3 regions of the Pseudoduganella sp. RAF19 genome follow, and region 2 is predicted to be linked to each of the others. Evidence: predicted binding sites of a transcription regulator. Region 2 holds the regulator's gene; each other region holds the start of a gene.
What was found. The regulator HrcA, encoded in region 2, represses chaperone genes, less so after heat shock. The targets are predictions, from matches to a motif close to TTAGCACTCNNNNNNNNNGAGTGCTAA.

Region 1 (7,865 bases), on a different contig from region 2:
GGCCCATGATGGTCACATCAACCTGGATCATTGTGCATCCTCTTGTGCGGGCGCAGGTGCGCCAGGGATTTTTTCAAGCAGTGCAGCGACGCGTTCGTGTGCTTCACGCAGGCGGCGATTGAAATCGATGTTCTCCGAAATCAAAACAGCGTTGGCCTGACGCAGATGGGCATTTTCCCGGCGCAGTGCCTGGGTCAATTCCGCCAACTGGTCGATTTTGTCGGAAAGGTCTTGGAAGTCTGAAATCATCTCGCAACTATAGGGCCGCACGATAAGGCGGTCAACCCGTTTGTAACTGTGTGAATTGCAGGTGAGTACTCGCCAGCGGTAAGAATTTCTTGCCTCTCCGTAGGCACTCTCCTACACGCCTATCCCAGCCGTTTCACGCTCTGCCGTTAAGTCCCTGATTTTGCATGAATGACATGGTTGAATATTTCACAAATTCAACCCGAATTTCCTATTGGAGAGTTGTAAGCGCTTGTTAATAAACAGTTTTTAAGAAATGTATGTTTGATACCGTGACGGCTCCTTAAGCGGCCCCAACCGTAGCAAATCAACTAGGAGCAAAGGCATGACTTATCTGAAGCAAATTGCAGCAGCACTGGCGCTCACCGGCGCCACCCTGGCGGCCCACGCGGCCGATATCAGCCTGTCCCCCGCGCCGATCGACCTGACGGATGGCGTAGGCCTGGCCAGCCGTCTGATCACCGGCAACAACTCGGGCAATACCTTTGCCGATCAGTACACGTTCAGCCTGTCCGGCGTTTCCAACGTACTGGCCGACGTGTATTCCTTCAGCGGCAACGCCAAGAACGGCCTGGATATCACCGGTTTCTCGCTGTTCAACGCCGCCGGCACCCTGGTCAGCTCCGGCAACCAGCTTTCCACCGGTCAGACTGACCAGTGGGTGCTGGACCTGGGCAAACTGGCGGCCGACAACTATTACCTGCAGGTCAGCGGCAGCGCGCTGTCCAAGTCGGCAGGCAGCTACACCACCAACCTGAGCGTATCCGCTGTGCCAGAGCCTGCCACCTACGGCATGCTGCTGGGCGGCCTGGCCGTGCTTGGCCTGGCCACCGCTCGCCGTCGCAAACAGCAGTAAACCCAGGGCATAAACCGGGTGCCTGCCACGACCTGGCAGGCACCTGCTCCTCGCCTCTGGTTCAAAAAAGGACGCCGCCTCCGCTGCAGCAAAAAGCATGGGCCCGCCTAGGAGCGGAGCCGGTGTCCTGTCTCGTCTTGACCTTCCGCAAACAAATTCTCTTGAAAAGCCCCAAGGCCGTCCATATAATTGTTGGCACTCGTTAGCCGAGAGTGCTAACAGCTGATTTACTTGCACAACTAGCAATTACCAACTGAATAAAGGAGTTTTGTATGAACCTTCGCCCATTGCACGATCGCGTCATCGTCAAACGTCTGGACCAGGAAACCAAAACTGCGTCCGGTCTGATCATTCCTGATGCCGCTGCTGAAAAGCCGGACCAGGGTGAAGTGCTGGCTGTGGGCAACGGCAAAGTGGCTGATAACGGTACTGTCCGCGCTCTGGAAGTCAAAGTCGGCGACCGTATTCTGTTCGGCAAATATTCCGGCCAGGCCGTCAAAGTTGACGGTCAAGAGCTGCTGGTGATGCGCGAAGAAGACATCCTGGCCGTCATCAATAAGTAATCGGCCTTTCAATCCAGAATTCAGGAGAAATCAAACATGGCAGCTAAAGAAGTTATTTTCGGCGATTCCGCACGTTCCAAAATGGTAGAAGGCGTGAACATCCTCGCCAACGCCGTTAAAGTCACCCTGGGCCCGAAAGGCCGCAACGTGGTGCTGGAGCGCTCCTTCGGCGCCCCGACCGTCACCAAGGACGGCGTCTCGGTCGCGAAAGAGATCGAGCTGAAAGACAAGCTGATGAACATGGGCGCGCAGATGGTCAAGGAAGTCGCGTCCAAGACCTCCGACAACGCCGGTGACGGCACCACCACTGCAACCGTGCTGGCACAAGCCATCGTGCGCGAAGGCATGAAGTACGTTGCAGCCGGCATGAACCCAATGGACCTGAAGCGCGGCATCGACAAGGCAGTTGCTGCCACCGTTGAGCAGCTGAAGTCCATGGCCAAGCCAACCACCACCTCCAAGGAAATCGCCCAGGTTGGCGCGATCTCCGCCAACTCCGAGTCCTCGATCGGCGAGCGTATCGCTGAAGCGATGGAAAAAGTGGGCAAGGAAGGCGTCATCACCGTGGAAGACGGCAAGTCCCTGCACGACGAGCTGGACATCGTGGAAGGTATGCAGTTCGACCGCGGCTACCTGTCCCCGTACTTCATCAACAACCCGGAAAAGCAAGTTGCCGTGCTGGAGAACCCATTCGTTCTGCTGTGCGACAAGAAGATCACCAACATCCGCGACCTGCTGCCGGTACTGGAGCAAGTAGCGAAAGCCGGCCGTCCACTGCTGATCATCGCTGAAGACATCGAAGGCGAAGCGCTGGCGACCCTGGTGGTGAACAACATCCGCGGCATCCTGAAGACCTGCGCAGTGAAAGCTCCTGGCTTCGGCGACCGCCGCAAGGCCATGCTGGAAGACATCGCTGTCCTGACCGGCGGCCAGGTCGTGGCTGAAGAAGTCGGCCTGACCCTGGAAAAAGCTACCCTGGCAGAACTGGGCCAGGCCAAGCGCATCGAAGTGGGCAAGGAAAACACCATCGTCATCGACGGCGCCGGTGAAGCCTCCAACATCGAAGCCCGCGTGAAAATGATCCGCGTGCAGATCGAAGAAGCGACCTCCGACTACGACCGCGAAAAACTGCAAGAGCGCGTGGCCAAGCTGGCTGGTGGTGTTGCCGTGATCAAGGTTGGCGCAGCCACCGAAGTCGAAATGAAAGAGAAGAAGGCCCGCGTTGAAGACGCCCTGCACGCAACCCGCGCTGCTGTGGAAGAAGGCATTGTTCCTGGCGGCGGCGTAGCCCTGCTGCGTGCACGTGCTTCCCTGAACGTGAAAGGCGACAACGCCGACCAGGACGCAGGCATCAAGATCGTTCTGCGCGCCATGGAAGAGCCACTGCGCATGATCGTTACCAACGCCGGCGAAGAAGCCTCGGTGGTGGTGAACGCCGTGCTGGCAGGTTCCGGCAACTACGGCTACAACGCGGCCAACGGCACCTACGGCGACATGGTCGAAATGGGCGTTCTGGACCCAGCCAAAGTGACCCGCTCTGCCCTGCAGAACGCGGCCTCCATCGCTGGCCTGATGCTGACCACCGACTGCATGGTTGCTGAAATCGTGGAAGACAAACCGGCCGGCGGTATGGGCGGTATGGGTGGCATGGGCGGTATGGGCGGCATGGACGGCATGATGTAAATCATCGCCAGCTCACGCTGACAAAAGCCTGCAAGGTTCGCCTTGCAGGCTTTTTTTATTCGGGGTCAGATCTCCGAATTTTTAGTAGTCGAATTTGTTGCTGCGGGCGTTCTTGCTGAACTTGCGGGGAGGAGGGTCTTCTTCGGCTTTGCGGACGGCGGCGCGTTCAGCGCGGCGTTCTTCGGCGGCTTCGCGGGCTTGCTGGGCGCGCGCGTATTGATCGTCGAGGCGCTGCTGCACGCGCAGCTGCTCGGTGATGTCCTGGTAGCGCATGCTGCCCTGGATCAGCGCCACAAACCACGCCAGCGCCACCGCCCACAACATCCAGTGAAATCCGCTTTGCCATGCGCCGTAAGCGATGTCGATGAAGTCGAACAGCGGGCGCGCCTGTGCCAGCGCGCTCTGCCCGACGAACGCCAGGCATGCCGCCATCAAGCCCATGATGACCGTGCCCGTCAAATGGCGTTTGGCATCTTTGGCCTGAAGGTCAAGCTCGGCTTGGGCGTCTGAAACGGTATGCATCGGTGCGGCGAAAACGGCAGAAACGGCGGGAAGCATAATTCTCTCATCAATTTTTCCTAAAAGAAAGAATATGTGTCAAGCGGAATCTTCTTTCGCAACAGAGTTGATAGTGATACAATCTTGCTGTCTATTTGGAAACTATTGAAAACTAAATGAAACTTTCTGCCCTTACCGTCGCCGCTGCTGCCCTGCTGGCCAGCGCTTCCGCTAACGCCACCGTGATCCAGCTGGTCAAGAACGGCAGCTTCGAAGCCAATGCGGTCGGCAATGGCAGCTGGACCACGCTGTCCAGTATGAACAACTGGACCGTTGGCCAGAACGGTGTCGAAGTGCGCAACAATGTGTCCGGCGCCGCCTCCAACGGTTCGATGTACGTCGAGCTGGACACCAGCGCCAACAGCTGGATCAGCCAGAGCTTCAACACCATGGCGGACTACTCGTACACCGTGTCCTTCGACTACTCGCCGCGCGAATACACCAGCTGGAGCACCAACGCGATTGAAGTGCTGTGGGCTGGCCAGTCCGTTGGCGTCTTCAGCGGTAATAGCAGCACGGCCGGTAATCACTGGCAGCACATCGCCTTGCAGCTGCAGGGCTTCGGCCCGTCCACCGAACTGCAATTCCGCGCAGTGGGCACCTCGGACAGCGTCGGCGGCTCGCTCGATAACGTCTCCGTGAGCACCACCGTGCCGGAACCAGGCACCCTGGCCAGCGTGGTACTGGGCCTCGGCCTGCTCGGCTTCACCCTGCGCCGCAAAGCCTGATCGCTCTGTGCCCCACGCAAAGCCTGCCCCGTGCAGGCTTTTTTATTGCCTGTAGCTCCTTAGTTGCACAATTGCTATTTCGATGGCAGGATCTCGCACATGCGAAAAATACTTCTGGCACTTCTTCTCATCACTACCTCAACTGCCGCAAGTGCTTGCAGTTGTCCTAGCTTATCCCTTGAGGAACAGGTCAATGAAGCTGATGTCGTCTACCTGGCAACTGCTGTCGAAGCGAAGTTCAAGAAAAGCGATGACAAGGAAGGATGGCCATACATTGAGGGAAAATTTCAGGTCAGCAGAGTCCTGAAGGGCCAGATTACAGATCAGTTCACCATTCTCAGGACAGGCACTGGTGGCGGCGATTGTGGCATGCCCATGAGGGTTCCCGAAAAATTCATTATTTTTAATCGCAATGGGGAGAATGGCATATCGATATGTGGCGGAGGATGGCCTATTCACTTCACACAAGAAGAGGAAATCGCAAAAAAGGTTCTGCAAATTGTTGAACAGACTGCGGGCCAAAAATGATCGCACAAAGATTTGCAGCGTTGTTGCTGCTCTTAACGCTGTCCAACGTCGCGTCCGCAAGTAGTTGCCTGCGGTCGCCGTTGCGAGAAAAAGTGCATGAGGCGGATCAAGTGTTCATTGCGACGCTCGTTGAAGCGAAACTGATTCCCGCGGAACTTGAAGGACTGGGACCTCGAGTGGACGCCGTGTTTCGAATTGACAGAGTCTTCAAAGGCCTGCTGAAAGATACAAGTATCCTGCTTAAAACCGGATTGGATATTGATGCAGTCCCGTTATTTGTCGGTTCGGAGTATGTCATCTTCAAAAGGAAGGACTCGGATTTCATTTCAACTTGTAGCGGTTCTGGCTCAGTGTACGGATTCGAAAAGGACAGAGTAATCACAGAAATCCGATTCTCGCTTCGACAACGGGTCAGGAAACAAGCGCGCTAAGATCAACAAGGAGAACGAATTTGCAGAACTGGTCGATTCCCAAAGCAGTTTTAATTGGCGGTGGCATTGCGGGGCTGCTGGATATCACGTTTGCGATCTGCTTCGCGATCTATAACGGGCTGACGGCGGAGCGCTTGCTGCAGATTGTGGCCAGTGGCTTGCTTGGTAAGGCGGCGTTTGACGGCGGGGCGACGACGGCGGTGCTTGGGCTGCTTTGTCATTTCGCCTTGAGCTTTGTGTGGATGGCCGTGTTCCTGCTCGCCGCAAGACAGATTCCGGCGCTGACGAACAAGCCAGTGATCACCGCCATTGTCTTCGGCATCATTGTCTTCCTGGTCATGCGATTGGCCGTGCTGCCACTGTCCGCCTTCCCCGGCAAGGTATCGTTCAAACCGCTGGCGACTACGCTGGACCTGTTGTCGCATATGTTCTTCTTTGGCCTGCCCATCGTCTGGGCCACCGCGAAAACGCGCCGTGCATAAACGTTTATCCTAAACGAAGGTATAGTGCCCAGCGCGGGCAAAGGACCTTAAGCTGACCATCATCGGATTATGGAGATGGTCGTGAAACGTTACGAGGCACTGGCTGCAGACATCACATCCCTGATTGCACAAGGAGTGATCAGGGAAGGCGAGCGCATTCCGTCCGTGCGCCAGACCAGCCAGCATCATTGCCTGAGCATCTCCACCGTGATTCGCGCCTTCCTGCTGCTGGAAAGCCAGGGTGTGATCGAGAGCCGTCCACAGTCCGGATACTTCGTGCGGCGCCGTCCCTTGCTGCCGCAGGCGGCGTTAATTGAATCGCCGTCTCCCGCCGTGCTAGCACGTACCGCGGACATGGACAGAATGGCGCTGGTGCTGACCACGCTGCGCTCCATCACCCAGGGCAGCATCCCTCTAGGCTCGCCTTATCCCGATCCGTCGCCTTATCCCTGGCTCAAGCTGAATCAGTACGCGCACAATATCGGCCGCCGCAACGCGCACTGGAATATGATGGCCGACCTGCCGCCAGGGAATCCTGAACTGATCAGGCAAATCGCGCGCCGCCATCTGGAGCACGGGCTGGCAGTCAACGCGAATGAAATCATCGTCACGGTCGGCGCTACCGAGGCAATCAATCTCTGCCTGCAAGCGGTGGCAAGTCCCGGCGACGCCATCGCCGTCGAATCGCCCACCTACTACGCCCTGCTGCACGCCATCGAGCGCATGGGCATGCGCGCGGTGGAAGTGAAAACCGACCCGCAGACCGGTATCGATCCCGAAGATCTGGAGCGCGCCATCGTTGAAGAATCGGTCACGGCCTGTATCGTCATGCCCAACTTCCAGAACCCGCTTGGTTTTCAGATGCCGCCCGGCCGGAAACGCGAGCTGATGGACCTGCTGAACCGCTACAACCTTCCGGTCATCGAGAACGACGTGTACCACGAGCTGTATTACGGCGATAGCCATCCCGGTTCGTTGAAGCAGCTGGATACCCAAGGCCTGGTCCTCTACTGCAATTCCTTCTCCAAAAGCCTGAGCAACGCCTACCGCATCGGCTGGACGCTGCCGGGCCGCTACAAGGCCGCCGTCGAAAAACTGAAATTTCTGAACACGCTCACCACATCCTCCCTGCCGCAAATGGCCATTGCCGAATACCTGCAGAACGACGGCTACGATTACCACCTGCGCCGAATCCGCAAAGCCTACACCCAGCAGGCGAAGATCATGGCGTCCGCAGTGCAGCGCTTCTTCCCCGACGGGACCACGGTCAGCCAGCCGCAAGGCGGTTACCTGCTGTGGGTCGGACTGCCCGACGGCGTGGACGCGCTGGAACTGTACGCCCGTGCGCAGGAGCGCGGCATCAGCATCGGTCCGGGAAGCATGTTCTCCTCGGGGGACGAGTTCCGCCGCTGCATCCGCCTCAATTACAGCTATGCGTGGAGCGCGGAAATCGAAGCCGCGGTGCGCATGCTCGGACTGCTGGTGGGCGAAATGTGCGGACGCCGTCCCCTGCACCCTGCTGGCTGTACCGTTCAATAAAGCCCTGAACTGTAGCCCTCCGATGCTGATGCCGCAGCATATCCTGTCGCTGTGCCCCTCAACGGATCGGACCCAGCATGAAAACCTCTCGCTTCAAGGTCGCCACCTTGCTCATGGCAGGCTATGGCACCGTATGCGCTTTCCTTGCCGTCGTTATCGTCCTCGGCCTCAGCGAACAGGCCAAGCTGAACACCCTTACTGCTTCGATGGCGGACGACCGCTGGCCCAAGATCGAGCTGGCGACCGACGTC
Region 2 (7,865 bases):
TTGGCGTCGCCCATCACGTCGGTGCCGTTGATCAGCGTGCAAGTCTGGGTCGCGCCGGTGGTGGTGTCCTTCGGCTGGGTGAAGATGGACAGGCCGTATGGCGTACCGACCGGGATCGATTCCGGATACACAAACGCGGTCGAGCCCTTGGCAACCGAGAATGCCGCCGAGCTGTTCGAGCCGTTGATGATGCTCAGGCCATCCAGCGTCAGATTGCTGATGGTGCCGCCCACGGTGTACGAGTTCTGCGAGCAGATCACGGCGACCGAGATGGTCGCGGTGTGGCCTGCCGAGCCGGTCGGGTTGGCGATGCTGCAGGTCATGTGCGCCGGCTGGGTCTTGACGGTCACATTGTATTCAGTGCCGTAGGAAATGCGGTTCGGGAAGGTGAAGCTGGTCTGGCCCAGCGGTACGGACACGGTGTCGTCGCCGTTCTGCAGCACCAGGCCGCTGTTGGCGATCGGGCTGCCGGACGACGTGGTCACGGTGCCGGAAACGTCGAACGACGCTTTGCCGCCGCATGCGGACAGCGCCAGGGCTGCGGCCAGCGCTGCCGCCGTGCCTACATAGTTTGCTTTCATGTATTCTCCAAAAAGGATGCGCTTAGTGGCAGGTCACGGCCACATTGGTCACGTCTGCGACCGGCATGGTGCCGCTGCCATTGGCCACGGTGCAGGACAGGCCATCCGGCTGGGTCAGCACGGTGACGCCGTACAAGGCAGCATTCGGTACCTGTACCGGGAACTTGAAGGTCGTGGTGCCGGCCGGCAGCGATACGGTGCTGGAGCCGTTGGCCAGTACCAGGATGCCCTGGGTCAGGCCGCTTACCGTGCCGCCCAGGTTGTAGGGCACGTTGGCGCAGTTGACCACCGCCTGCAGCTGGGTGTAATAGTTGATCTTGCCGGTGCCGTTGCTGACCACGCAGGTGACGTTGTCCGGCACGGTTTTCAGGGTGACGTTGAAGTCCGCGTCGGTGGCCAGCAGGGTCGGGAAGTAATAGGTGCCGGAGGCATCGGCGGTGACGGTGTCGCTGCCATTCTGGATAATCAGGCCGGTCTTGGCCAGGCCGTTGACGGTCACACCCAGAGTCATATTGCCATTGCCGCCACCGCATGCCGACAGGACGGCTGCGCACAGCAGCGCCAGGCCGGGACGCACAAACTTACTATTCATTCATCTCTCCAATACGATTTACTGGACCGCCACGCGGAATCGGCAGCTATTTTAGTGCATTTAGCAAGCAACGGCCTGATTTAGGCTTGTAACATTTTTTAGCGCAGCTGCGCCTTCTCGCATTGCGAGCTGCGGCCGGACAGGCGGCAGTGGTTCATTTCGGCGCCGTTGCGGTCGTGGACGACGATCTGCCACTCGCCCGGCGCCGCGCCGCGTTCCATGGTCATGAAGCCAAAACCGCCTACCCAGCTGCTGAAGTGGGCGATCACGGCGCCCGGCGCCGGCTGCACTTGCGCGACGTCGTCCGGCAGCGGCGTGGTGTCTTCGTCGGTGCCGGAGAAGCCGGTAATGAACTGGCTCGGATGCGGACTGCTGTAGCTGACCTGCTGCCACAGGTGCACGTGGCCGGACAGCATGGCTTGTACGCTGTCGGGCAGCAGCAGGGGATTCAGCGAGCCGAAGGTTTGCTGCAGGCCGAGGTCGCCCAGCTCCAGGAAGCGCTGCTTGCTTTTCTTGTCGATGTCGGCGCCGAAGCCCAGCATCGGCTGATGATTCAGGCCCAGGTTCCAGCGCGCCTGCTGCGACAGCTGCTCCAGCTTGCGGTAGGTGTCGCGGTACTGGTCCCAGCCGGGCTGGCCGGGCTTGATGCCGCGCCAGCTGGTGGCGGTGGTATCCAGCACCAGCAACTGGCTGGCGCCGCCGATCGGCACGGCGTAGGGATCGCTGTAGTTGCCGCTCAGATCATCGGCGGCGGCATTGCAGTCGCGGCCTGGCTGCAGCGGACGCGGATCGAGGAAGCGCCACCAGCCTTGTCCGGCGCGGGTGCAGGTTTCGTGATTGCCGCGCACCATGACCCAGGGCGCTGCCGCCAGCAGCGGCGCGGCGGGACGGAAGAAGTCTTCGCGCCAGGCGTCCCAGCCATAACCCCAGGGCGAACCGGCGCAGCCGGCGTTGCCTTCGGGGCAGGGATTCTCGCGGTAGTGGTAGTCGCCGACGTGGATCACCAGGTCGGGCTGCCACTTCGCCGCGGCGGCGGCAATGGTGGCAAACGGCGTCGCTTGCGCATCGTTGCAGGCCTGGTAGTTGTTGTCGGACTTTTTCAGGCGGCAGCCGGTGTCGCCGATCACCACGATGCGCTGTGCTTCGGCGCGTGGCAGCGGCAGCGTCTGGCCGCCGACGCTGGCGCTGCGCGCATTTGCCGGCAAGGCCGCTTCGCAAGTCAGCACCGGGAAGCGGCTGGGCACCGAATCGGCCGGCGCCGAGCTGGTCGGCCGCAGCGCGATGGTTTCGGCCGGCGCGCGCAGCTGCATCGGCAGCGCCTGGCCGTCGACGGTCAGCGGCGGGCAGCTTGCCGCTTCCGTCACCACGCGCGCCACGGCCGCACCTTGCTCGCCCAGCACGACATACGCGGACAGCGAAGCGGATAGCGGCGCCGGTGCCGGGCTTTGCGTAGCGCAGCCCGCCAGCACGGCGGCGGCCAGCGCCCAGGGCGCGCGTGACAGGATAGACATCAACTTAACTCCAGTGCAATAAGCCCGTTAATCTACCACGGCCGCGTCTTCGCGATGTGGGACAATGCTGGCATGAAGCCGAAAGCCATACTTTTCGATCTGGATGACACCCTGTGGCCGATCGCGCCGGTGATCGCCGAAGCGGAGCTGACCTTGCACGCCTGGCTGAGCGAGCACGCGCCGGGCGTGACGAAAAATTTCAGCATCGAGCAGCTGCGCCTGCACCGCATGGAGTTGCTGGCCGCGCGGCCGGAACTGCACGTCGATCTGGGCGCCTTGCGGCGTGCCAGCCTGAACGAGGTGTTCGCCCACGCCGGCGAGGACGCCACCAACGTCGATGGCGCCATGCGCCATTTCTTCGCCGCGCGCAATGCGGTCAAGCCTTATGACGACGTCTTGCCCGGCTTGCTCAAGCTGAAACAGCAGGTGTTGCTGGGAACCATCAGCAATGGCAACGCGGATCTTGAAGTCATCGGCCTCGCCCACCATTTCAAGGTATCGCTGGCGGCCGCCGATTTCGGCAAGGCCAAGCCCGATCCCGGCATTTTCCGCGCCGCCTGCACTACCCTGGGCGTGCTGCCCTCGGAGGCGGTGTATGTCGGCGACGACCTGAAACTGGATGTGGAAGGCGCCCAGCGCGCCGGCCTGCGCGCGGTCTGGCTGAACCGGACCGGCAGCGATGCCCATCTGGCGGCCGGTGTCCAGCCTGATGCAATTTGCTCCAGTTTTGAGGAACTTCTTGCATGGCTGGAAGAACAGTTGGCAGAATAGATGGGCAATCACCGCTTCATGAAGAGCTATGCAACTCGATAACCGTGCCCAAACCCTGCTCAAAGCCCTGGTCGAGCGCTATATCGCCGACGGCCAGCCCGTCGGCTCGCGCGCGCTGTCCAAGATTTCCGGACTGGAGCTGTCGCCGGCCACCATCCGCAACATCATGGCGGACCTGGAGGAGCTGGGCTATGTGGCCAGCCCGCACACTTCGGCCGGACGCATTCCCACGCCGCGCGGCTACCGCATCTTTGTCGACACCCTGCTGACCGTGCAGCACATCGATGAGAGCGCAGTCGAGGCGCGCCTGCGCGCGACCGCCCAGCCGCCGCAGAAGCTGATTGCCAACGCGGCGCAGATGCTGTCCTCGCTGACCCAGTTCGCGGGCGTGGTGCTGACGCCGCGCCATGAGTCGGTGTTCCAGCAGGTGGAGTTTTTACGCCTGGGCGAGAAGCGAATCTTGCTGGTGATCGTGTCACCCAATGGCGATGTGCAGAACCGCATGCTGCTGACCGACGTGGATTATTCTCCGGCCCAGCTGCAGCAGTCGGCCAATTTCATCAACCAGCATTATTCCGGCCTGTCCTTCGACGAGGTGCGCGGCCGCCTGCAGGGCGAGGTGCGCCAGCTGCGCGACGATATGGGGCGCCTGATGCAGGCCGCCGTGGAAGCGGGCAGCGAAGCCATGGCCGAGAATACCGAGGACATGGTGATCGCCGGCGAGCGCAATCTGCTGTCGGTGGCCGACCTGTCGTCGAATATGAGCTCGCTGCGCCAGATGTTCGACCTGTTCGAGCAGAAGACCGGCCTGATCCAGCTGCTGGACGTGTCGTCCAAGGCGTCCGGCGTGCAGATCTTCATCGGCGGCGAATCGCACCTGGTGCCGATGGATGAAATGAGCGTGGTGACCGCGCCGTACGAGGCGAACGGCAAGATTGTGGGTACCCTGGGAGTGATCGGCCCGACCCGCATGGCCTACGAGCGGGTGATTCCGATTGTCGATATTACATCGCGCCTGCTGTCGAATGCCCTGAGCCAGCATTGAAACCCGCGGCTTGAACCCGGTGGCAGCCACGACGTGGCTGCCACCCGCTTTACGCCTCGGGTTTTAATGCTTGTGCGGGCAGTTGGTCTTGGTGCAGTTGCCGTACAGCGCCAGGGCGTGTTCGGCGATCTTGAAGCCGCGCTCGGCGGCGATGGCTTGCTGGCGCTTCTCGATTTCCTCGTCCACGAATTCTTCCACGCGGCCGCAGTCCAGGCACACCAGGTGGTCGTGGTGCGAGCCTTCGTTCAGTTCGAAAATCGCCTTGCCGCTCTCGAAGTGGTTGCGGTTCAGCAGGCCGGCCTGCTCGAACTGGGTCAGCACGCGGTACACGGTGGCCAGGCCCACGTCCATATTCTCGGCCAGCAGCTGTTTATAGACGTCTTCCGCAGTCAGGTGACGCACTGGGCTGCTCTGGAAAATGTCAAGAATCTTCAGGCGCGGCAGGGTGGCCTTCAGGCCGGACGCCTTCAGGTCGGTGGGGCTGTTACTCATGTTTGGTATCGTATGTGGCTGGAGTGCTTTATGATATAGCGTTTTGGCACTTCTGCTCAATCGGATTTGAGGTCATCTATGCGCGTTACCCCGGCTCTGCCGTCCCATTTGTTAGTGAAATGCCTGGCCCCGCTGGCGGCTCTGGCCCTGGCCGGCTGCGCCAGCAAGGCACCGGCGCCAGCGCCGGTGGTAGCGTCCCAGGGCGCCCAGACCACCACCATCACCCAGCTGCAGAAGTTCATGTGGTTCTTCTCGCCTTACCGTCCGGATATCCAGCAGGGTAACTTCGTGTCGCAGGAAATGATGGCCCAGCTGAAGGTGGGCATGACCAAGGACCAGGTGAAGTTCCTGCTCGGCACGCCGCTGATGGCCGATGCCTTCCACGCCGACCGCTGGGATTACCCCTTCCGCCTAGCCAAGGGCAGCGGCGAGCTGACCACCAGCGCGGTGGTGGTGTTCTTCGACAAGGATGGCAAGGTGGAGCGCTTCGAAGGCGGCAATCTGCCGACCGAGCAGGAATACATTTCGCGCATTGCCGGTCCGATCAAGGAATTCAAGAAGTCCGAGGCAGCCGCCGACAAGCAGCAGGCATCGCCGGCGCGTGCGCCGCTGCCGGCCGGTCAGGAATCCGGCGCGGCCAAGTAAGGATCATTCATGACGACTCTGAATATCGCAATTGCCGGCGCCGGCGGGCGCATGGGCCGCATGCTGGTCGAGGCGGTGCAGGCCGATCCGGACTGCACCCTGGCCGGTGCCCTGGACCGTCCGGGCGGCGCCAATATCGGCCAGGACGCGGCGGCCTTCACCGGCCAGCCCTCCGGCGTGACGGTGGCGGGCGACTTGGCCGAAGGCTTGAAGAATGCCCAGGTGCTGATCGACTTCACCCGTCCGGAAGGCACGCTGGAACACCTGGCTTACTGCGCCGAGCACGGCGTCAAGCTGGTGATCGGCACCACCGGCTTCGATGAGGCGGGCAAGGCAGCCATCCGCAAGGCGGCCGAGAAGACCGCCATCGTGTTCGCGCCGAATATGAGCGTGGGCGTGAACGTGACCCTGAAGCTGCTGGAATTCGCGGCCAAGCAGTTCGCTACCGGCTACGACATCGAAATCATCGAGGCGCATCACCGCCACAAGGTCGATGCGCCGTCCGGCACCGCGCTGAAGATGGGCGAGGTGATTGCCGATGCGCTGGGGCGCGACCTGAAGCAGGTCGGCGTGTTCGCGCGCGAAGGCGTGACCGGGCCGCGCGATCCGTCCTCGATCGGTTTTGCCACCGTGCGCGGCGGCGACATCATCGGCGACCATACCGTGATGTTTGCCACCGAAGGCGAGCGCATCGAGATCAGCCACAAATCGTCCTCGCGCCAGCATTACGCCAACGGCTCGCTGCGCGCGGCGCGCTTCCTGGCGGACAAGAGCACCGGCCTGTTCGATATGTACGACGTGCTGGGCCTGAACGGCTGATGGAGCACTTCAGCTTCGAGAGCTACTGGGAACGCGCCGACGCGGTCGGGCATGCGGTGTCCTATCTGCTGCTGCTGATGTCGGTGCTGAGCTGGTACTTCATTCTCGGCAAGGGCTGGCAATCCTGGCGCGTGCGCCGCAGCAAGGGCGTGGTGCAGGCGTTCTGGGATGCGCCGACCTTGCAGGACGGCGTGGCCAGCGTGACATCGGGCGATCCGGAAGGCATTTACGCGGCGCTGGCCACGGCCGGCGCGGATGGCGTGAAGATGATGGGCCGCAGCTCGCTGGCCGGCGAGATGGGGCGCGGCGAGCAGCTGACGCGCGTGCTGCGCGATGCCATCCACGCCTCGACCACGCGGCTGGAAAGCGGGCTGACCTTGCTGGCGTCGATTGCCTCCACCGCGCCTTTCGTCGGCCTGATGGGCACCGTGTGGGGCATCTATCACGCGCTGGCGGCGGTGTCGACCGCGGGCACGGTGCAGCTGGACAAAGTGGCCGGCCCGGTGGGCGAGGCCCTGATCATGACCGGCGTCGGTCTGCTGGTGGCAATTCCCGCCGTGCTGGCCTATAACGGTTTTAACCGCGTCAACCGCCTCACGCTGAGCGAGCTGGATGCGTTTGCCCACGATCTGCATGCCTACCTGACGCGCGACGGCGCGGGAGTGTGAGATGGCTTTCGGCGCCTTCAATCATCACCGGCAGAAGGAGTCCATGGCGGACATCAACGTCACGCCCATGGTCGACGTGATGCTGGTGCTGCTGGTGATCTTCATCATGAGCGCGCCCATGTTCACCAATGCCGTGAAGCTGGATCTGCCCAAGGCGCAGGCCCAGGCTTCCGAGCAGCAGCCGGACACGCTGGCGGTGGCGATCGATGCTTCCGGCGCGGTATTCTGGAACAACGAGGCGCTCAAGCCGGGCGAGCTGGAAGAGCGGCTGGCCGCCGCCGCCGCGAAACAGCCGCAGCCCGAGCTGCAGCTGCGCGCCGACAAGGACACGCGCTACGAAGTGGTGGCGCAGGTGATGGCGGCCGCGCAGAGCAGCGGCCTGACGAAAATCGGCTTCGTCACCGACCCCAAGAAGGACAAATAATCATGGCGACTGCCACCTTGAACGGCGCGGCCATTGCCGGCGCCGACGCTTTCCATGCCGCCAGCCGCGAGGCTTTCGGCTTTCCCGAGTTTTACGCGAATACCATCGACGCCTGGGTGGACTGCCTGTCCTATCTGCGCGATGAAGAGAATATGACGAAGTTCCGGCTCAAGCCGAACGAGGTGCTGGAGATTGTCATCACTGACGCGGCCAAGGTGCCGGCTGAGCTGATCGAGGAAGTCACTTATTGCGTGGGCGGCATCAATGAGCGCTATGAGGATTATGGCGAGAAGCCGGCGCTCAAGCTGACCTTGCGC
Region 3 (7,865 bases), on a different contig from region 2:
CAAGTAAACCCAAGCGACACCTGGTGGCAGCCACTGCGTGGCAGCCACCGATGACGAGCCGCGTGCCAAGGTGGCCGCCACGCAGTGGCTGCCACCAGAATCTGGTTCGGGTTTTAGCCCTGCGACGGCGGTGCCGGCTCGTGCTTGTATTCGGGATGCGGCGATTCCGCCTTCGACGCCGGGCAGGCTTTGCAAGCCTTCATCTTGGCGCCGAAATCCTTCACCCTGGCCAGCACCATGGGCATGGACTGGTCATCGCAATAGCCGCCATCCAGCGTCAGCTTCTCGCCATCCGGCGAGAACTTGCCGCTGATGGTGCGCACATCCTCATCTTCCAGCTGCACCGTGAAATACATCATCTTGCCGCGCGGGTCGACGTTCACATCGCTCGCGACCACCGGCCAGCTCAGCGCGCCGGCCGTGTACTCATAAATCACCGTATCCACTTCCGCAAAGCGCTGCAGCGTGATGCGCTGGCCGCCATACTCCCCGCTTTCCGGATGCACGCACAGGTCCGAGTACACGGCCATGCCGTAGCGCGGGAAGCCCTCCGTCGGCTTACCCTTTGGCGCAGCAATGGCCGCCGTCAGCGCGGCGGAGGCTAGCAGGACGAAGCCTGCGGTCAGATAGGCTGTTTTCATGTCCGGAATTGTACCCCGGATAAAAAAACGGCCGCCCGAAGGCGGCCGCTTTGGCATCAGATGAAAATCCGATTAGAAGGAGTGCTTCATGCCGATGTTGAAGGCTTTGTCGCCAGAACCAGCTTCGGTGTTGTTGCCAACGGTGTAGGAAGCGCCGTTCTTGTTCTTGATCTTAGCGAAAGCCAGGTAGGTGCTGGTGCGCTTCGACAGAGCGTGGGTGTAGCCGATTGCCCACTGGTCAGCGTCGTGGCTGAAGCTGCCGCGATCGTCAACTTTGGAGTAGGAAGCCAGCACGGTGCCAGCGGTGCCGACTGGTACCGATGCGCCAACCAGGTAGTTGCGGTTGTCGGTCGAAGGATCGACAGCAGCGGTGGTGTAGGCGGTAGCGTTAGGCAGCGGGGTGCTGTTCAGGCCCTTGTTCTGACCGAACATGAAGTAAGCCTTGGCAATCTGGAAGTCATAGTTCACAGCCAGCAGGGTGTTGTGGCCGATGTCGCGATCGGTCACGGTTGCGCCAACAGCGGTGTCGTTGTTGTGGTTCATGTACGCCAGACGGGCATTCAGAGGACCGTTGGAGTAGTTGATGGATGCGCTGATCTGACGGCCAGCGGATGCCTTGTTCTGCTCGCCGAAGCCGTAAGCCACGTCGCCGCTCAGGCCCATGAACTCAGGGGTGTGGTACAGCACGGAGTTGCTGAAGCGCTGGTTGTTGCCCGAGGCTGGGAACAGGTTCTTGGCGGAACCAGCCAGGCCTGCCTGGAATGGGTCACCAACTTGTGCCAGGGCGTTGTACCATGGGGTGTATTGACGGCCCAGGGTGATGGTGCCGGCGTCCTTGGAGGACAGGCCTACGAAAGCCTGGCGCTGGAAGATCGAACCAGCAACGTCTTGTTCGCCGGTATCGGTGCGGAAACCGCCTTCCAGAACGAAGATGGCGTTCAGGCCACCGCCCAGGTCTTCAGTGCCCTTGAAACCGATACGGGAAGCGCTTGCTGCACCGCTGGTCACCTTGGTCACGTTACCGTTTTTGCCGCCTTGCTCATAAACAACACCGGCATCGACGATACCGTAGATTTGTACTGCGGACTGTGCGTGGGCTACGCCAGTGGTGGCTGCTGCCAGAACTGCGAGGGAGATCAGAGTCTTTTTCATTGCTATCCTTCTATTGCTATTCAGGGATTATTCACTACCTGCTCGTATCCACAGCTCATGGCTGTGGGGAGGCGGCACTATACTGAGGGATTGGTTTTCCAGCAAGTGTCAGGGCGAAAAGGATGTCAAGCCTTTGCGCAGGCGGAAATTTTAGCTGATCAGCAAATTTTCTGCAGAACACTACGGGATGTCCACAATTCTATTCATACAGAAAAGCAACGAATTGTCACTTTTTTGTCCACGACAAAGCTCGTGACAAAAAACGAAACTGTTCAAATCTTTCAAATGTGAAGCCGGTGTCGTGGACAAGGGCGTATTGTGGGTCTTCATAGGGAAAACCCGTGAAAATTTGATGCAACTTCCCGCTAAAAAACGCGGTTAGAATGCTCAACGCCAAACCACCTGAGAGCGCTTTTCGCCGAATGAATACAAGTGCCACATCTTTAACAATCACTTCGACTATCAGTGATGTCGAACGTGACACCGGCGTGGCCAAGGAAACCTTGCGCGTGTGGGAGCGGCGTTACGACTTCCCCCAGCCGCAGCGCGATACATTCGGCGAGCGCGTCTACACACCCGAGCAAGTCAGCAAGCTGCGCCTGATCAAACGGCTGATTGACCTGGGCTACCGTCCGGGCAAGGTAATCCAGTTCAGTACGGCGGAACTGCAGGCGCTGGCCCTGAAGGCTTCGCGCGCCAGCAAGGCGCCGGCCGTTGTCAGCCATCCTGATCTGCAAGGCTATGTGGATCTGTGCAAGAGCCACCAGATGGAAGCCTTCCGCCGCCGTCTGGCACAAGCCATGCTCGTGATGGGCCTGAAGAGCTTTGTCATCGATCTGGTGGCGCCTCTGATTACCTATATCGGCGAAGCCTGGGCCAGCGGCCAGTTCGCCGTGTTTGAAGAACATCTGTTCAGCGAGTCGGTCCAGATCGTGCTGCGCGGCGCCGTGGCGTCCGTTCCGCAAGTCAATCATGGCGCCGGCGCGCCCCGTCCACGCATTCTGCTGGCCACCCTGCCGCAGGAGCGCCACGGTCTGGGGCTACTGATGGCCGAAGCCCTGGCGGCGGCCGAAGGCGCGCACTGCACGTCGCTGGGTGTGCAAACGCCGCTGCCGGACATCGTTGAAGCAGCCCGTTCCATGCAAGCCGATATCGTCGCCTTGTCCTTCTCTGCCACCGTCAATCCGCGCCACGTGCTCGACAGCCTGCGCGAGCTGCACGCCCGTCTGCCGGAAGGCGTAGACATCTGGGCTGGCGGCGCCAACACCGCCCTGCGCCGCCGCGCGCCGGACTTCGTGCGCGTGCGCGAGCTGAATGAAATCAGCAATGCCATCGCCGACTGGCGCCAGCGCCAGCGCGCCCCGGTCCAAGCCGCCGCGGATGGCGCGGCCGCAGACTGATTCCCACAGGGCCACTCTGGTAGAATACGCGGCTCGAAGGGCCCTCTACCGCACAATCCATGTTCAGTTTTTTCAAGAAAAAACCAGTCGTTCCTGAAACGCCTGCGCCCGCCGTTGCGCCCAGTGCGCCTGAGCCGGTGCCACAGGCGACCGCCGAAGTGGCCAGCGACGCCGTCGGTCCTCTTGCTTTTGAGGTAGAGACCGCCGCACGCCCGGAAAAGCAATCCTGGATGAACCGCCTGAAGGCCGGCCTGTCGAAGACTTCGGCCAATCTGTCCGTGCTGTTCATCGGCGCCAAGATTGACGACGAGCTGTACGACGAGCTGGAAGCGGCCCTGCTGATGTCCGACGCCGGCATCGAAGCCACCCAATACCTGCTCGACGCCCTAAAGCGCAAGGTCAAGGAAGACAAGCTGCTAGACGCCGCCGCCGTGAAGCTGGCGCTGAAGCAGCTGCTGATCGAGTTGCTGGAACCGCTGGAAAAGCCGTTCGAACTGGGCCGCCACCAGCCGCTGGTGATGATGATTTCCGGCGTCAACGGCGCAGGCAAGACCACCACCATCGGCAAACTGGCCAAGCATATGCAGGCACACGGCCAATCGGTGCTGCTGGCGGCCGGCGACACCTTCCGCGCCGCCGCCCGCGAGCAGCTGATGGTCTGGGGCCAGCGCAATAACGTCACCGTGATTTCGCAAGAGTCGGGCGACCCCGCTGCCGTGTCCTTCGACGCGGTGCAGTCCGGCAAGGCGCGCGGCACCAATGTGGTCATGATCGACACCGCCGGCCGCCTGCCGACCCAGCTGCACCTGATGGAAGAGCTGAAGAAGATCAAGCGTGTGATCGGCAAGGGCCTGGAAGGCGCGCCGCACGAAACCTTGCTGGTCATCGACGGCAACACCGGCCAGAACGCCCTGGCCCAGGTGAAGGCGTTCGACGATGCCCTGCAACTGTCCGGCATCATCATCACCAAGCTGGACGGTACTGCCAAGGGCGGCATCATTGCCGCCATCGCCCGTGTGCGCCCGGTGCCGGTGTACTTCATCGGCATCGGCGAAAAGATTGAAGACCTGCAGCCCTTCAATGCGGCTGAGTTTGTTGAAGCACTGCTCGCGTAAGGCCTCCATGATCGAATTCCAGCACGTCTCCAAGCAATACACTTCCGATGCTGTCGCCCTGCGCGACATCACCCTCACCATTGCCAAAGGCGAGCTGGTCTATCTGGCCGGCCCTTCCGGCGCCGGCAAGTCCACCCTGCTGAAAATGATCGCCGCCATGGAGCGCCCGACGTCGGGCCAGGTGATCGTCAACGGCCAGGACATCGGCAAGCTCAAGGCCGCCGGTGTGCCCTTCCTGCGCCGCAACCTCGGCCTCATCTTTCAGGAACAGCGCCTGCTGAACGACCGCTCCGTGCTGGCCAATGTGATGATGCCCCTGCTGGTGACGGGCTCGCCGAAAGCCGCCGCCGAGCAGCGTGCCCGCGCCGCCCTCGATAAAGTGGGACTGGGCGAGCGCGCCGATGCCGATCCGCTGGCCTTGTCCGGCGGCGAACAGCAGCGCGTCTCGATCGCGCGCGCCATCGTGAACCGTCCGCAAATCATCCTGGCCGACGAGCCCACCGCCAATCTCGACCGCGCCAGCGCCAACAAGGTGCTGGACGCTCTGCGCGCCTTCCACTCGGTCGGCGTGACTTGCCTGATTTCCACCCACGACGAGCAGGTGCTGGACAGCGCCGCGCGTGTGATTCATCTGGAACGCGGCGAACTGATGAAGGAGGCCGCATGAGCGCCTTCTTCCGCCAGCACGCCTTCGCGCTCGGCGGCGCCCTAGTGCACCTGCGCCGCGCGCCGGGCTCTTTCCTGTTCAATATCCTGGTGGTGGCAATCGCCCTGGCTCTGCCCTTCATGGGCGTGACCCTGCTGGAAAACGTGCGCCCCATGTCCGAGCAAATGGCGGTCGAGCCCGAGCTCAGCGTGTTCATGAAGCAGGACACGCCGCGCGAGCAGTCAGCCGGCATTGCGGGCAATCTGCGTGCGATCAGCAAGGACGCCAGGATCGTCTTCGTGCCGCGTGAAAAAGCGCTGGAACAGCTGCATGCGAAGAGCGGGCTGTCCGACGTGCTCAACACACTGGGTGAAAACCCGCTGCCGGACAGCTACATCGTCAAGCTCAACGCCTACAAGAGCGCGGCCGAAAGCGCCCAGATCGATGCCATCGCCGACCAGATGCGCGCTCTGCCGGGTGTGGAATCGGTGCAGGTCGACTCCGCCTGGGTCAAGCGTCTGGCCGCCCTGCTGGGCATCCTGCGTCTGGCCCTGCTGCTGCTGGCTGCAACCCTGGGCACGGTGGTGATTGCGGTGGTATTCAACACGATTCGCCTGCAAGTGCTGACCCAGCGTGAAGAGATTCTGGTGTCCAAACTGATCGGCGCGACCGACAGCTTCATCCACCGCCCCTTCTATTACACGGGTGCTCTGCTCGGCCTGTGCGCGGGCGGGGTGGCGCTGGGGGCAGTGGCGCTGGCCCTGCGCCCGCTGAATACGGCAATTGCTGAATTTGCAAGGTTGTATGCCAGCGAATTCCAGCTGGTCCCGCTCGATCCCGTGTCCATGACCGCCCTGCTGGCCCTGTCAGCGATGCTGGGCCTGGTTGGCGCCTCGCTGTCCGTGCAGCGCCATTTGTCCCGCCTGAATTAAGTCCCTGCCGGGAGCGCGCGCCGCTCCCGGTGTCACAAGTGCGTTCTCGCACAGAGCCCATCCCCTTCCAGGTCTATCCTGCCTTTTATGGAGGAGCCTTTCCTCATAGCAGTATTGCTATCGCAATCATAGATTTTCCATGATTGGCACTCATCGAAGGAGAGTGCTAATATATGTTCAACCAGCAAGGCTTCAATTAAGTAAGAGTTAAGTTCCATGAGGCATGCTGTGACTATGAAAGATTCCCTTCGAAGCGAGGATAGAACTATGACCACGATGTCCGTACAAAACGCGTTGGTTCCACTTGGCAACATTGACGCCTATATTTCGGCAGTCAATCGCCTGCCTATGCTCTCGCACGAGGAAGAAGTACAACTGGGCCGTGACCTGAAGAACAAGAATGATCTGAAGGCTGCGGAGAAGCTCGTTATGTCTCACCTGCGACTGGTGGTGTCGATCGCGCGCGGTTACCTGGGCTATGGCCTGCCGCACGCCGACCTCATCCAGGAAGGCAATATCGGGCTGATGAAAGCCGTCAAACGCTTCGATCCGGACCAGGGTGTGCGCCTCGTGTCCTACGCCATGCACTGGATCAAGGCGGAGATGCATGAATACATTCTGAAGAACTGGCGCCTGGTGAAAGTGGCTACCACCAAAGCCCAGCGCAAGCTGTTCTTCAACCTGCGCAGCCACAAGCAAGGCCTGGACGCCATGTCGCCCGACCAGATCGACCAGCTGGCGAAAGCCCTGGACGTGAAGCGCGAAGACGTGATTGAAATGGAAACCCGCCTGAGCGGCCGCGATATTGCCCTGGAATCGCCAAGCGACGAGGAAGACGACAAGTTCTCCCCGATCGCCTACCTGTCTTCCGACAATACCGAGCCAACCAAGGTGCTGGAAGCCGAACAGGTGACCCGTCTGCAATCCGAGGGTCTGGAAACTGCCCTGTCCAAGCTGGACGCCCGCTCTCGCCGTATCGTGGAAGCGCGCTGGCTGGCCAACGACGACGGTTCGGGCGCCACCCTGCATACGCTGGCGGAAGAGTTCGGCGTGTCGGCCGAGCGTATCCGCCAGATCGAAGCGGCCGCGCTGAAGAAGATGAAGACTGCCCTGGCGGCCTACATCTAAGTTTTCGCTGATTTCCGGAAGGCGCCGTGCCGTAAGGCCCGGCGCTTTTTTTATTTTCTAAACAATATTGAACGCGGGTTACTATTTCGACTTACTAACTGTCGATATTTTTTACACCATGGTTTTCCAGAAATTTATAAGTCCTTGATGCAACACGCATTTCTCCGATGGCATGGCACTTGCTTGATGTAAAGCGAAGTCAATCACCCGGAGAAATACCATGATCAAACAAACCGCTCTCGCACTGGTCTGCGCCGCAGCCACCGGACTTGCGTCCGCAGCCCCACTTCTGCTGACCGATAATCTGTCAATTGCTGCTCACTGGAATAACGACAACGCGAACCCAGCCATGCGCGCCGCTGACCTGAACGGTTTGTCCACCCTCCAGGTCGACGCCGGCATCAATGGCGGCACGTTCGACTTCCTGTTCCCCCAGCCGGGCGGCAACCAGGATGGCACCCTGTACTATTTCTACCTGGACGGCACCCTGCTGACCCAGTCCAACGCTGCGGCGCCTGCTGGCTACACCAATTGGTACGACGACGTGGTGTTTACCGGCGGCGTGCACACCCTGGCGCTGAAAGTGACCACCCCAAACAAAAACGGCGGCAATTTCTCCATCCTGACCGACCTGCAAACCCCGGCTGCACCGCAAGGTCCGGGCGCAGGCGGTGGTGGCGCACCATCCCAGGAAGTGCCAGAGCCAGCTTCCCTGGCCCTGCTGGGCGCCGGCCTGCTTGGCCTGAGCGGTCTGCGCCGCCGCAAAGCATAACCACAACAAAAACAACAAAAACTGGCGCCCCTCCGTGGGCGCTTTTTTTTACCCCTACTTTAAGTTCCCTTATGCAATA

Region 1: the regulator HrcA is predicted to act here: its motif matches at 1,295-1,321, upstream of groES (co-chaperone GroES).
Region 3: the regulator HrcA is predicted to act here: its motif matches at 6,030-6,056, upstream of rpoH (RNA polymerase sigma factor RpoH).

What each region holds. Positions count from the first base shown of each region.
Region 1 covers NZ_JBFREF010000003.1:106,673-114,537, reverse strand. The annotation lists gene AB4Z19_RS08390 (cell division protein ZapA) at 1-31, opposite strand, end outside; gene AB4Z19_RS08385 (hypothetical protein) at 28-249, opposite strand; gene AB4Z19_RS08380 (FxDxF family PEP-CTERM protein) at 572-1,102, shown strand; gene groES (co-chaperone GroES) at 1,375-1,665, shown strand; gene groL (chaperonin GroEL) at 1,702-3,348, shown strand; gene AB4Z19_RS08365 (hypothetical protein) at 3,430-3,870, opposite strand; gene AB4Z19_RS08360 (DUF642 domain-containing protein) at 4,023-4,634, shown strand; gene AB4Z19_RS08355 (hypothetical protein) at 4,734-5,162, shown strand; gene AB4Z19_RS08350 (hypothetical protein) at 5,159-5,593, shown strand; gene AB4Z19_RS08345 (hypothetical protein) at 5,614-6,075, shown strand; gene AB4Z19_RS08340 (aminotransferase-like domain-containing protein) at 6,157-7,614, shown strand; gene AB4Z19_RS08335 (methyl-accepting chemotaxis protein) at 7,692-7,865, shown strand, end outside.
Region 2 covers NZ_JBFREF010000004.1:155,651-163,515, forward strand. The annotation lists gene AB4Z19_RS11890 (hypothetical protein) at 1-581, opposite strand, end outside; gene AB4Z19_RS11895 (hypothetical protein) at 604-1,173, opposite strand; gene AB4Z19_RS11900 (metallophosphoesterase) at 1,272-2,684, opposite strand; gene AB4Z19_RS11905 (HAD family hydrolase) at 2,757-3,455, shown strand; gene hrcA (heat-inducible transcriptional repressor HrcA) at 3,484-4,500, shown strand; gene fur (ferric iron uptake transcriptional regulator) at 4,564-4,992, opposite strand; gene AB4Z19_RS11920 (outer membrane protein assembly factor BamE) at 5,071-5,637, shown strand; gene dapB (4-hydroxy-tetrahydrodipicolinate reductase) at 5,647-6,456, shown strand; gene AB4Z19_RS11930 (MotA/TolQ/ExbB proton channel family protein) at 6,456-7,124, shown strand; gene AB4Z19_RS11935 (ExbD/TolR family protein) at 7,126-7,548, shown strand; gene AB4Z19_RS11940 (barstar family protein) at 7,551-7,865, shown strand, end outside.
Region 3 covers NZ_JBFREF010000005.1:139,059-146,923, reverse strand. The annotation lists gene AB4Z19_RS13955 (thiamine pyrophosphate-binding protein) at 1-7, shown strand, start outside; gene AB4Z19_RS13950 (hypothetical protein) at 114-641, opposite strand; gene AB4Z19_RS13945 (porin) at 714-1,793, opposite strand; gene AB4Z19_RS13940 (MerR family transcriptional regulator) at 2,216-3,193, shown strand; gene ftsY (signal recognition particle-docking protein FtsY) at 3,253-4,308, shown strand; gene AB4Z19_RS13930 (cell division ATP-binding protein FtsE) at 4,316-4,975, shown strand; gene ftsX (permease-like cell division protein FtsX) at 4,972-5,886, shown strand; gene rpoH (RNA polymerase sigma factor RpoH) at 6,103-7,014, shown strand; gene AB4Z19_RS13915 (PEP-CTERM sorting domain-containing protein) at 7,235-7,786, shown strand.